Rhodopseudomonas palustris: one gene and its partner. The protein of the gene in region 1 interacts with the protein of each later gene in a pairwise test. Links are inferred from orthologs where the notes say so. Each region holds a gene or a part of one and is shown in the gene's direction. Other genes may lie near its edges.

What was found. The genes of interacting proteins can lie anywhere in the genome.
Region 2: the proteins of ribD (region 1) and accC interact in binary tests that used the Escherichia coli proteins (3 or more experiments, as listed by UniProt). The link is inferred for Rhodopseudomonas palustris from one-to-one orthologs.

The regions. Positions count from the first base shown.
Region 1 is NZ_CP041387.1:1,976,187-1,981,024, forward strand. Bases 1,157-4,094 are described here. They hold ribD (bifunctional diaminohydroxyphosphoribosylaminopyrimidine deaminase/5-amino-6-(5-phosphoribosylamino)uracil reductase RibD), read left to right. Parts: upstream 1,157-2,009; coding sequence 2,010-3,179; downstream 3,180-4,094. Other genes in these bases: glyA (serine hydroxymethyltransferase), read left to right, coding at 1,157-1,385; nrdR (transcriptional regulator NrdR), read left to right, coding at 1,531-2,013; FLL57_RS09020 (riboflavin synthase), read left to right, coding at 3,190-3,798; ribH (6,7-dimethyl-8-ribityllumazine synthase), read left to right, coding at 4,014-4,094. Also shown: more of glyA, read left to right, coding at 87-1,156; more of ribH, read left to right, coding at 4,095-4,505; transcription antitermination factor NusB, read left to right, coding at 4,511-4,838. UniProt on the Escherichia coli protein: Converts 2,5-diamino-6-(ribosylamino)-4(3h)-pyrimidinone 5'-phosphate into 5-amino-6-(ribosylamino)-2,4(1h,3h)-pyrimidinedione 5'-phosphate.
Region 2 is NZ_CP041387.1:1,715,239-1,719,982, reverse strand. Bases 788-3,690 are described here. They hold accC (acetyl-CoA carboxylase biotin carboxylase subunit), read left to right. Parts: upstream 788-1,514; coding sequence 1,515-2,867; downstream 2,868-3,690. Other genes in these bases: FLL57_RS07790 (sensor histidine kinase), read left to right, coding at 3,052-3,690; accB (acetyl-CoA carboxylase biotin carboxyl carrier protein), read left to right, coding at 905-1,405; aroQ (type II 3-dehydroquinate dehydratase), read left to right, coding at 788-862. Outside these bases: more of aroQ, read left to right, coding at 407-787; more of FLL57_RS07790, read left to right, coding at 3,691-4,584; FLL57_RS07785 (response regulator), read left to right, coding at 4,581-4,744. UniProt on the Escherichia coli protein: This protein is a component of the acetyl coenzyme A carboxylase complex; first, biotin carboxylase catalyzes the carboxylation of the carrier protein and then the transcarboxylase transfers the carboxyl group to form malonyl-CoA.

The DNA.
Region 1 (4,838 bases):
GTGCTATGGCCCAGCCGCCGCTTCCGAACCGCTATCCCGTAACCGCTCGCATCCGATGAACCGGCTGCGACGGTGGAGACTTTCCCATGAGCACAGCCAACCCCGCCTCCGCGCCCGACAGCTTCTTTTCCGCCTCGCTCGAGCAGGCCGATCCCGAGATCGCCGCTGCGATCCGCGGCGAACTCGGCCGCCAGCGCCACGAGGTCGAGCTGATCGCCTCCGAGAACATCGTCAGCCGCGCGGTGCTGGAAGCGCAGGGCTCGGTGATGACCAACAAATACGCCGAAGGCTATCCGGGCAACCGCTACTACGGCGGCTGCGAATTCGTCGACGTCGCCGAAAACCTCGCGATCGATCGCGCCAAGAAGCTGTTCGGCGCCAATTTCGCCAACGTCCAGCCGAACTCCGGCAGCCAGATGAACCAGGCGGTGTTCCTGGCGCTGCTGCAGCCCGGCGATACCTTCATGGGCCTCGATCTCGCCGCTGGCGGCCATCTCACCCACGGCGCCCCGGTCAACATGAGCGGCAAGTGGTTCAAGCCGGTGCACTACACGGTGCGCCGTGAAGACCAGATGATCGACATGGATGCGGTCGCCAAGCTCGCCGAGGAAGCCAAGCCGAAGCTGATCATCGCCGGCGGCTCGGCCTATCCGCGCGCCTGGGACTTCAAGCGCTTCCGCGAGATCGCCGACAGTGTCGGGGCGTACTTCATGGTCGACATGGCGCACTTCGCCGGCCTCGTGGCAGGCGGCGTCCATGCCTCGCCGGTGCCGCACGCCCATGTCGTCACCACCACCACCCACAAGTCGCTGCGCGGCCCGCGCGGCGGCCTGATCCTCACCAATGACGAGGCGCTGGCCAAGAAGTTCAACTCGGCGATCTTCCCCGGCCTGCAGGGCGGCCCGCTGATGCACGTGATCGCCGCCAAGGCGGTGGCGTTCAAGGAAGCGCTGCAGCCCGACTTCAAGGTCTACGCGAAGAACGTGGTCGAAAACGCCAAGGCGCTTGCGGAAACGCTGCGTGGGGCCGGCTTCGATCTGGTCTCCGGCGGCACCGATAACCATCTGATGCTGGTCGACCTGCGGCCGAAGGGGCTGAAGGGCAACGTCTCGGAGAAGGCGCTGGTCCGCGCCGCCATCACCTGCAACAAGAACGGCATCCCGTTCGACCCCGAGAAGCCGTTCGTGACCTCCGGTCTGCGCCTCGGCACCCCGGCGGCGACCACTCGCGGATTCGGCGTCGCCGAGTTCCAGCAGGTTGGTCACTTGATCGCCGAGGTGCTGAACGCGATTGCGCAGTCGTCCGATGGCGCCGCGCCGCTGGTGGAAGCCTCGGTGAAGCAGCGGGTGAAGGAATTGACGGATCGGTTTCCGATTTATCAGTAAACAGCCCCGTGATGGCCGGCCTTGTGCCGGCCATCCACGTCTTGACGGCGTGGCACCGGTACGAAGACGTGGATGGCCGGGACGAGCCCGGCCATGACGAAAGGTGAGGGACCCATCCCCTCGAGGTCACTGAGGACGCGTCGCGATGCGCTGCCCGAACTGCAACAGCCTCGATACCCAGGTGAAGGATAGCCGCCCGACCGAGGATTCCTCGGTGATCCGACGGCGGCGGGTGTGCATCGCCTGCAACTTCCGATTCACCACCTTCGAGCGGGTGCAGCTTCGCGAGCTGATCGTGATCAAGCGCAACGGCCGCCGGGTGCCGTTCGACCGCGACAAGCTGGTGCGCTCGGTGCAGATCAGTTTGCGCAAGCGGCCGGTGGATCCGGAGCGGGTGGAGCAGATGGTATCGGCGATCGTGCGCGAGCTGGAGAGCGGCGGCGAGGCCGAGATCTCGTCGGAGATCATCGGCGAAAGCGTGATGGAGCATCTGCGCAAGCTCGACGACGTCGCCTATGTCCGGTTCGCCTCGGTGTACCGCAATTTCCGCGAGGCCAAGGATTTCGAGGCCGTGCTCGGTGAACTCTCCCACGAAGACGAGGCGAGGGCGGCGCTGGTCCGCAAATGATCTTCCGCATCCTGGAGGAGCAGATCGGCCACAAGCTCGCCGCCGAGAAGGCGGCCAAAGCCGCAGGTTCCGCCGACCAGCGTTTCATGCAATTGGCGCTGGCGCTGGGTCGGCGCGGGCAGGGGCGCACCGCGACCAATCCGGCCGTCGGCGCGGTGCTGGTCAAGGACGGCGTCATTTTCGGCCGCGGCTGGACCCAGGACGGCGGCCGCCCCCATGCCGAGGTTGAGGCTCTGCGCCGCGCCGGCGAGGCGGCGCGCGGTGCGACGCTTTATGTCACGCTGGAACCCTGCTCGCATCACGGCCGCTCGCCGCCCTGCGCCGATGCGATCGTTGCCGCCGGCATTGCTCGGGTGGTGTCGGCGATCGAAGACCCCAATCCGCTGGTCGCGGGCCAGGGCCACGCGAAGCTGCGCGCCGCCGGAATCACGGTCGAGATCGGCGTCTGCGCCGATGAGGCGACCCACGACCATGCCGGCCACCTTTGCCGGATCAGCGCCCGCCGTCCGCATGTGACGCTGAAGCTGGCGGTTTCGGCCGACGGCAAGATCGCCGCTGCCGGCCACAAGCAGGTCGCGATCACCGGCGAGGCGGCGAACGCCCGGACGCATCTCCTGCGCGCCCGGTCGGATGCGGTGCTGGTCGGCATCGGCACGGTGCTGGCCGACGATTCGGAGCTGACCTGCCGGCTGCCCGGGATGGCGGCGCAGTCGCCGATCCGTGTCGTGCTCGACCGATCCTTGCGGATTCCGTCGGCCAGCAAGCTGGTGCATTCAGCGCGGACCACGCCGCTGTGGCTGATGGCCTCGGAGATCGCGGAAGCCGCGACCGCCGCTCGGCTCGGCGCGGCCGGCGCCGAGGTGGTCCATGTGGCCGATTGCGCCTCGGCGCCGGGGCTTGATCTGCCGGCGGTGCTGCACGCGCTGTCGGACAAGGGCGTCACCCGGCTGCTGGTCGAAGGCGGCGCCCGCGTCGCCGCGGCGTTCGTCACGCAGCGGCGCGCCGACGAAATCCGGCTGTGGCGCAGCGAGACGATGATCGGGCCCGACGGGGTCGACGCGCTGGCGGGGCTGCCGCTCGCCGCGATCACCGATTCACCGCATTGGCGCGTTCGCAGCAGCGAGCGCGTCGGCTCCGACACACTCACCATTTATGATCCCAACTAGAAGGTCTTCCATGTTTACCGGCATCGTCACCGACATCGGCGAGATCGAGACCGTCAGGCCGGTCGCGCAGGGGCAGTTGCACCGGCTGCGGATTCGCTGCGCCTATGACCAGTCGACCATCGTCGACGGCGCCTCGATCGCCAGCAACGGCATCTGCATGACAGTGGTCGGCTCAGGCACCGAAGGCGGCAGGACCTGGTACGAAGTCGACGCCGGCGCCGAGACGCTGGCCAAGACCACGGCGAAAGCCTGGTCCGCCGGCACCCGGCTCAACCTGGAGCGCGCGCTCAGAATCGGCGACGAGCTCGGCGGCCACATCGTCACCGGCCATGTCGACGGCATCGCCAAGGTGGTGGCGCGCGAGGAGCTGCCCGACATGGCGCGCTTCACCCTGGAGGCTAGCCGCGAACTGGCGCGGTTCATTGCGCCGAAGGGCTCGGTGACGCTCGACGGCACCTCGCTGACGGTGAACACGGTCGAGGACACCAAATTCACGGTGCTGATCATCCCGCACACGCTGTCGGCGACCATCTTGGGCGGGTGGCAGGTCGACAGCGAGGTCAATATCGAGGTCGACCTGATGGCGCGCTATGCGGCGCGGCTCAGCGAGATGAAATAGGCGGCAGACACGGACGAGGACGTCATACGCGGGCTTGGCTTTGCGCCGGCCTCCGCCTACAACCCGCAGGCCCTCATGGTGAGGAGGCGCGAAGCGCCGTCTCGAACCATGAGCTTCGCGGCGCTCATCCTTCGAGACGCGGCCAATGGGCCGCTCCTCAGGATGAGGCCCGTACTGGCCGAGATGCAGACAACCGACCGAAGAAGAAGCGACACATGGCAGACGCGCGGCGCGCACCCCTGAAAGACCAGACCGACGTTTCGGGCGCGCGCGTCCTGATCGTCGAGGCGCGGTTCTATGACGACATCCAGGACGCGCTGCTGGAAGGCGCAGTCGCCGAGCTGAACGCTGCCGGCGCCACCCACGACGTGCTCACCGTGCCCGGCGCGCTGGAAATCCCCGCTGCGGTCGCGATCGCGATCGATGCCGCCGAGGCCGCCGGCAAGCCCTACGACGCGGCGATCGCGCTCGGTTGCGTGGTGCGCGGCGAGACCATCCATTTCGAGATCGTGTCGATGGAGTCGGCCCGTGCGCTGATGGACCTCAGCGTCGCGCGAAAGTTTCCGCTCGGCAACGGCATCATCACCGTCAACACCGACGAGCAGGCCTGGGCGCGGGCGAAGCCGGGCGACCTCAACAAGGGCGGCGACGCCGCGCGCGCCGCGCTGGCGATGCTGCGGATCAAACGCCGGTTGGCGAAGGCTTGATGCCGATGGCCGAGATCAACAAACCCGCGTTCAAGAAGCCCGATCTTAAAAAGATGACGCCGAAGGGCGAGCGTAAGGCCAACCGCCGCGGCGCGGCGCGGCTCGCCGCGGTGCAGGCACTTTACCAGATGGACATCGGCGGCGCCGGCATCAACGAGACCTTCGCCGAGTTCGAGAGCTTCTGGATCGGCAACGAGGTCGAGGGCGAGCAGTATCTGCCGGCCGAAGCCGCGTTCTTCCGCGACATCGTCTCGGGGGTGGTGCGCGAGCAAAAGCAGATCGATCCGCTGATCGACGATCTGCTCGCCCGCGGCTGGCCGCTGGCGCGGATCG
Region 2 (4,744 bases), 260 kb from region 1 along the record:
TCGCAAATACAGGGTCGCACCGATCCTCACCTTGTTAAGTCTAGTCCGTTTGTGACGGCACGACAAAACAAAACTCCGAGAACACCGATGCACGGAACTTTCGACCACGCGGGACTGCAGAATCGGACAAGCAAGTGCCCCGATACAGCTTCCGGCCAAACGCGCAACGACGCACCGCAGATCGAACAGAGCCCGCCGATTGCAAACGATTCCTGCTGGTTGGGCATCCCCCCTCGCCCAAAGCATCAGGCATTTCATCCGCGCCGAGAGGTGTTCAGGCTTCCCCTCAGCCCCGAGGTTACCTATAACGCCCGCAATCAGGTGAGTTTCGCCGGATTCCGACAGTCGCTGCGGAGGCTTGCCCCGCTCGGCTGGATCAGATTCGCAAATATTGCCGGAATTTTCGATGGCTCAGACGATTTACGTGCTGAACGGCCCGAACTTGAATCTGCTCGGGACCCGTGAGCCGGAAATCTACGGTCGCGCCACGCTGGCCGATGTCGAGAGACTGTGCACCGAGACGGCGGCCGGCTTCGGCCTGCTCGCGGTGTGCCGGCAATCCAATCGCGAAGGCGAGTTGATCGACTGGATTCATCAGGCGCGCAACGACAAGGCGGCAGGCATCGTGATCAACGCCGGGGGTTACACCCACACCTCGATCGCACTGCACGACGCTCTGATCGGCGTGCAGATCCCGACGGTGGAAGTCCATGTTTCCAACGTATTTGCGCGTGAGGACTTCCGTCACCACTCCTTCATTGCGAAGGCCGCGTTCGCCAGCCTGTGCGGCTTCGGCATCGACGGTTACCGGCTGGCCATCGCCGGCCTCGCCGCCAAACTCGGCACCAGCGCCACGGCCTGACCCCGCCCGCCCGTTCACTCAAGACATCTGGATCGACATATCATGGCCCGCCAGCCTGCAGAGAAACCCGCCGCCGAGCCGACTACCGCACCGGCGACCGACGACAGCAGCCTGATCCGCGAACTCGCGGTGCTGCTGGACGAGACCAATCTGACCGAAATCGAGATCGAACGGGCGGGTCTGCGTGTGCGCGTCGCTCGCAACGTCAGCATCGCTGCGGCGGTCCCGGCTGCTTATGCGTCGGCACCGACCACCATGGCGGTGGCGGCGGCCTCGATCGAAACGGCGACGATCGATCTTGCCAAGCATCCAGGCGTGGTGACCTCGCCGATGGTCGGCACGGTGTATTTCGCTCCGGAGCCTGGCGCCAAACCGTTCATCGACATCGGCAGCCGGGTCTCGGTCGGCGAGACCCTGTTCATCGTCGAGGCGATGAAGACCATGAACCAGATCCCCTCGCCGAAGGCCGGCGTCGTAACCCAGATCCTCGTCGAAGACGGCCAGCCGGTCGAATTCGGCGAACCGCTGGTCGTAATTGAATAGCGAGTAGCGGTTGGCGAGTGGCGAATGAGCGCGGAGGCCGCGCCTCACCTGTTCGCCATTCGCCACTCGCCCATTCGCCTCCTGTTGGCCTCTCAACCTGGCGGCCCCAATGTTTGACAAGATCCTGATAGCTAATCGCGGCGAGATCGCCCTGCGCGTGCTGCGCGCCTGCAAGGAGCTGGGCATCGCCACGGTCGCGATCCACTCCACCGCCGACGCCGACGCCATGCACGTCCGCCTCGCCGACGAAAGCGTATGCATCGGCCCACCGCCGTCCAAGGACAGCTATCTCAACGTCCCGGCACTGCTCGCCGCTTGCGAGATCACCGGTGCCGATGCGGTGCATCCCGGCTACGGCTTCCTGTCCGAAAACGCCCGCTTCGCCGAAATCCTCGCCGATCACAATCTGCACTTCATCGGCCCCAAGGCCGAACACATCCGGCTGATGGGCGACAAGATCGAGGCCAAGAAGACCGCCAAACGTCTCGGTATCCCAGTCGTGCCCGGCTCCGACGGCGCGGTCGGCCCGGATGATGACGCGATGGCGATCGCCCAGGCGATCGGCTTCCCGGTGCTGGTCAAGGCGGCGGCGGGCGGCGGCGGCCGCGGCATGAAGGTCGCCCACACCGCCGACGATCTGGCGCTGGCGATCTCAACTGCCGGTAACGAAGCCAAAGCAGCGTTCGGCGACGCCTCGGTCTATCTGGAAAAGTACCTGCAGAAGCCACGTCACATCGAGATCCAGATCCTTGGCGACGGGCGCGGCGGCGCAATCCATCTCGGAGAGCGCGACTGCTCTCTGCAGCGCCGGCATCAGAAGGTGTGGGAGGAAAGCCCCTCACCGGTAATCAGCGCCGAGGCGCGCGCCCGGATCGGCGGGATCTGCGCCAAGGCGATGCAGGACATGCAGTACCTCGGCGTCGGCACGATCGAGTTTCTTTACGAGGATGGCGAGTTCTACTTCATCGAAATGAACACCCGCATTCAGGTCGAGCATCCGGTGACCGAAATGATCACCGGTATCGATCTTGTGCTGGAGCAGATCCGCATCGCCGCCGGCGGCGATCTGCCTGTGACCCAGGATGAGATCACCCTCAACGGCCATGCCATCGAGTGCCGGGTCAACGCCGAGAACCCGGTGACCTTCCGCCCGTCTCCGGGCAAGATCGCGCGCTACCATCCGCCGGGGGGCCTCGGCATCCGGATCGATTCAGCGGTATTCCAAGGCTATACGATCCCCCCCTACTACGACTCTCTGGTCGGTAAGCTGATCGTCCACGGCAAGACGCGGGGCGAATGCCTGATGCGGCTCCGCCGGGCGTTGGACGAGATGGTGGTGGACGGGGTTGAAACCACACTGCCTCTGTTCCGCGCGCTGGTGCGAGAGCCCTCGATCATCGACGGCGATTACCATATCCATTGGCTCGAGCAGTATCTGGCCTCGGGAGTCCCGCAGGGTTGACGCGGCAGCCTCGTCCATCGGCATAGCTTCGCGCGATCCGCCGGCTCGCTTCTGAGCATGGAGGATAAAACTCAGTTCCTCGGGAACCGAACGCCTTCGCCCGCGTTATAAAGCGTTTAGAGCTCTGCTTTGTGACACGCCTGGGGGATGGCTTGGTTGGTTTCTTAGGTGCTGGAGACGCGCGGTGACGCCTGAATCCGCGCGGAAGCGCTCTTTTGCCCAGATCGCCCTTTTGTCGCTGTCGTTCGCCGTGCTGGTCGCTATCAGCATCGCGTCGGTGTACTGGCTGCAGAAGGCGCGCGAGGACAACGCCTGGGTCGCCCACACCCTCGAAGTCCAGAACCAGATCGCGCTGGCGCAACTGCAGCTCCGCCGCGCAGAAAGCGCCGAACGCGGCTATGTGCTGACCCGCCAGGACGACCTGATTGCTCAATTCGAGGAAGCCGCGTCCGATGTCGTGCCGCGACTGAAGCGGCTTCGCGACTTCGTCGCCGACAATACCGCGCAGGTCCCGTTCATCGACGAGGCGATCGCCTCCGCCACCGCCCGAATCGAACGGTTTCGTCAGGTCATCGCCCTTGCGCAGCAGGACCGGATCAATGACGCCTTGCAGTTGCTGCGCGACATTGATGGCCGCCGTGCCATGGACATCCTGACTTCCGCGCTGACCGCGATGCGCCAGGAGGAAAACCGGCTGTTCTCGGAGCGCACCACTGCCGCCGACCGCAGCCAGGCACTCGCCACCATCATCACCACGACCGGCTCCGGGTTGGTGCTGGTGCTCGCCGGGATGTCGATCTTCCTGGTCCGCCGCTCCGCGCGAGCGCGCGACGAGGCCGAAACGCAGCTTCGTGAGAACAATCTCAACCTCGAATCCACCGTCCAGGAGCGGACCACCGACCTGCGCGAGGCCAATGAGGAGATCCAGCGCTTCGCCTACATCGTCAGCCACGATCTGCGCTCGCCGCTGGTCAACATCATGGGCTTCACCAGCGAGCTGGAAGAGCTGCGCAGCGACATCTTCCGCCGCATCGCCACGCTGAGCCGGGAAGTCGCCGGCAAGCAGAGCGCCGCCAATGCCGACAGCGACGGCGAGCCGGAACTGGAGCCGGCCGACCGTCAGCTCTCCGAGGATTTCACCGAAGCGCTCGGCTTCATCAAATCCTCGATCGGCAAGATGGACCGCCTGATCAGCGCCATCCTGAATCTCACCCGCGAAGGGCGCCGCCAGTTCCAGCCGGTGCGGATCGACACCCGAGAGTTGATCGAAAACATCGCCTCCACCGTGGCGCATCAGGCCGCCGAGGCCGACGCTCAGATCCGGATCGAACCATTGCCGGAGATCGTCAGCGACCGTCTGGCGCTTGAACAGATTTTCTCCAATCTCATCGATAACGCCCTGAAATATCTGAAAGATGGCGTGCCGGGCGACATCGTGATCCGAGGCCGGCAGAAGCTGGGCTTCGTGATCTTCGAGATCGCGGACAATGGCCGGGGGATTGATCCGAAGGACCACCAGAGAATCTTTGATCTTTTTCGCCGCGCCGGTACACAGGATCGGCCCGGCCAAGGGATCGGGCTCGCCCATGTGCGAGCCCTGGTGCGGCGGCTGGGCGGCACCATGTCGGTTTCTTCCGCACTCGGCGAAGGCTCGACCTTCACCATCACCCTGCCGGCCCGATGGACGGCAAACAAGAGTCAGGAACAGCGCGCATGAGTAACCCTGTCACCATCATCATGATCGAGGACGACGAGGGGCATGCCCGTCTGATCGAGCGGAATATCCGCCGCTCCGGCGTCAACAACGAGATCATCCCGTTCACCTCGGGGACGGCCGCGCTGAATTATCTGTTCGGCAGCGACGGCACCGGCATCGA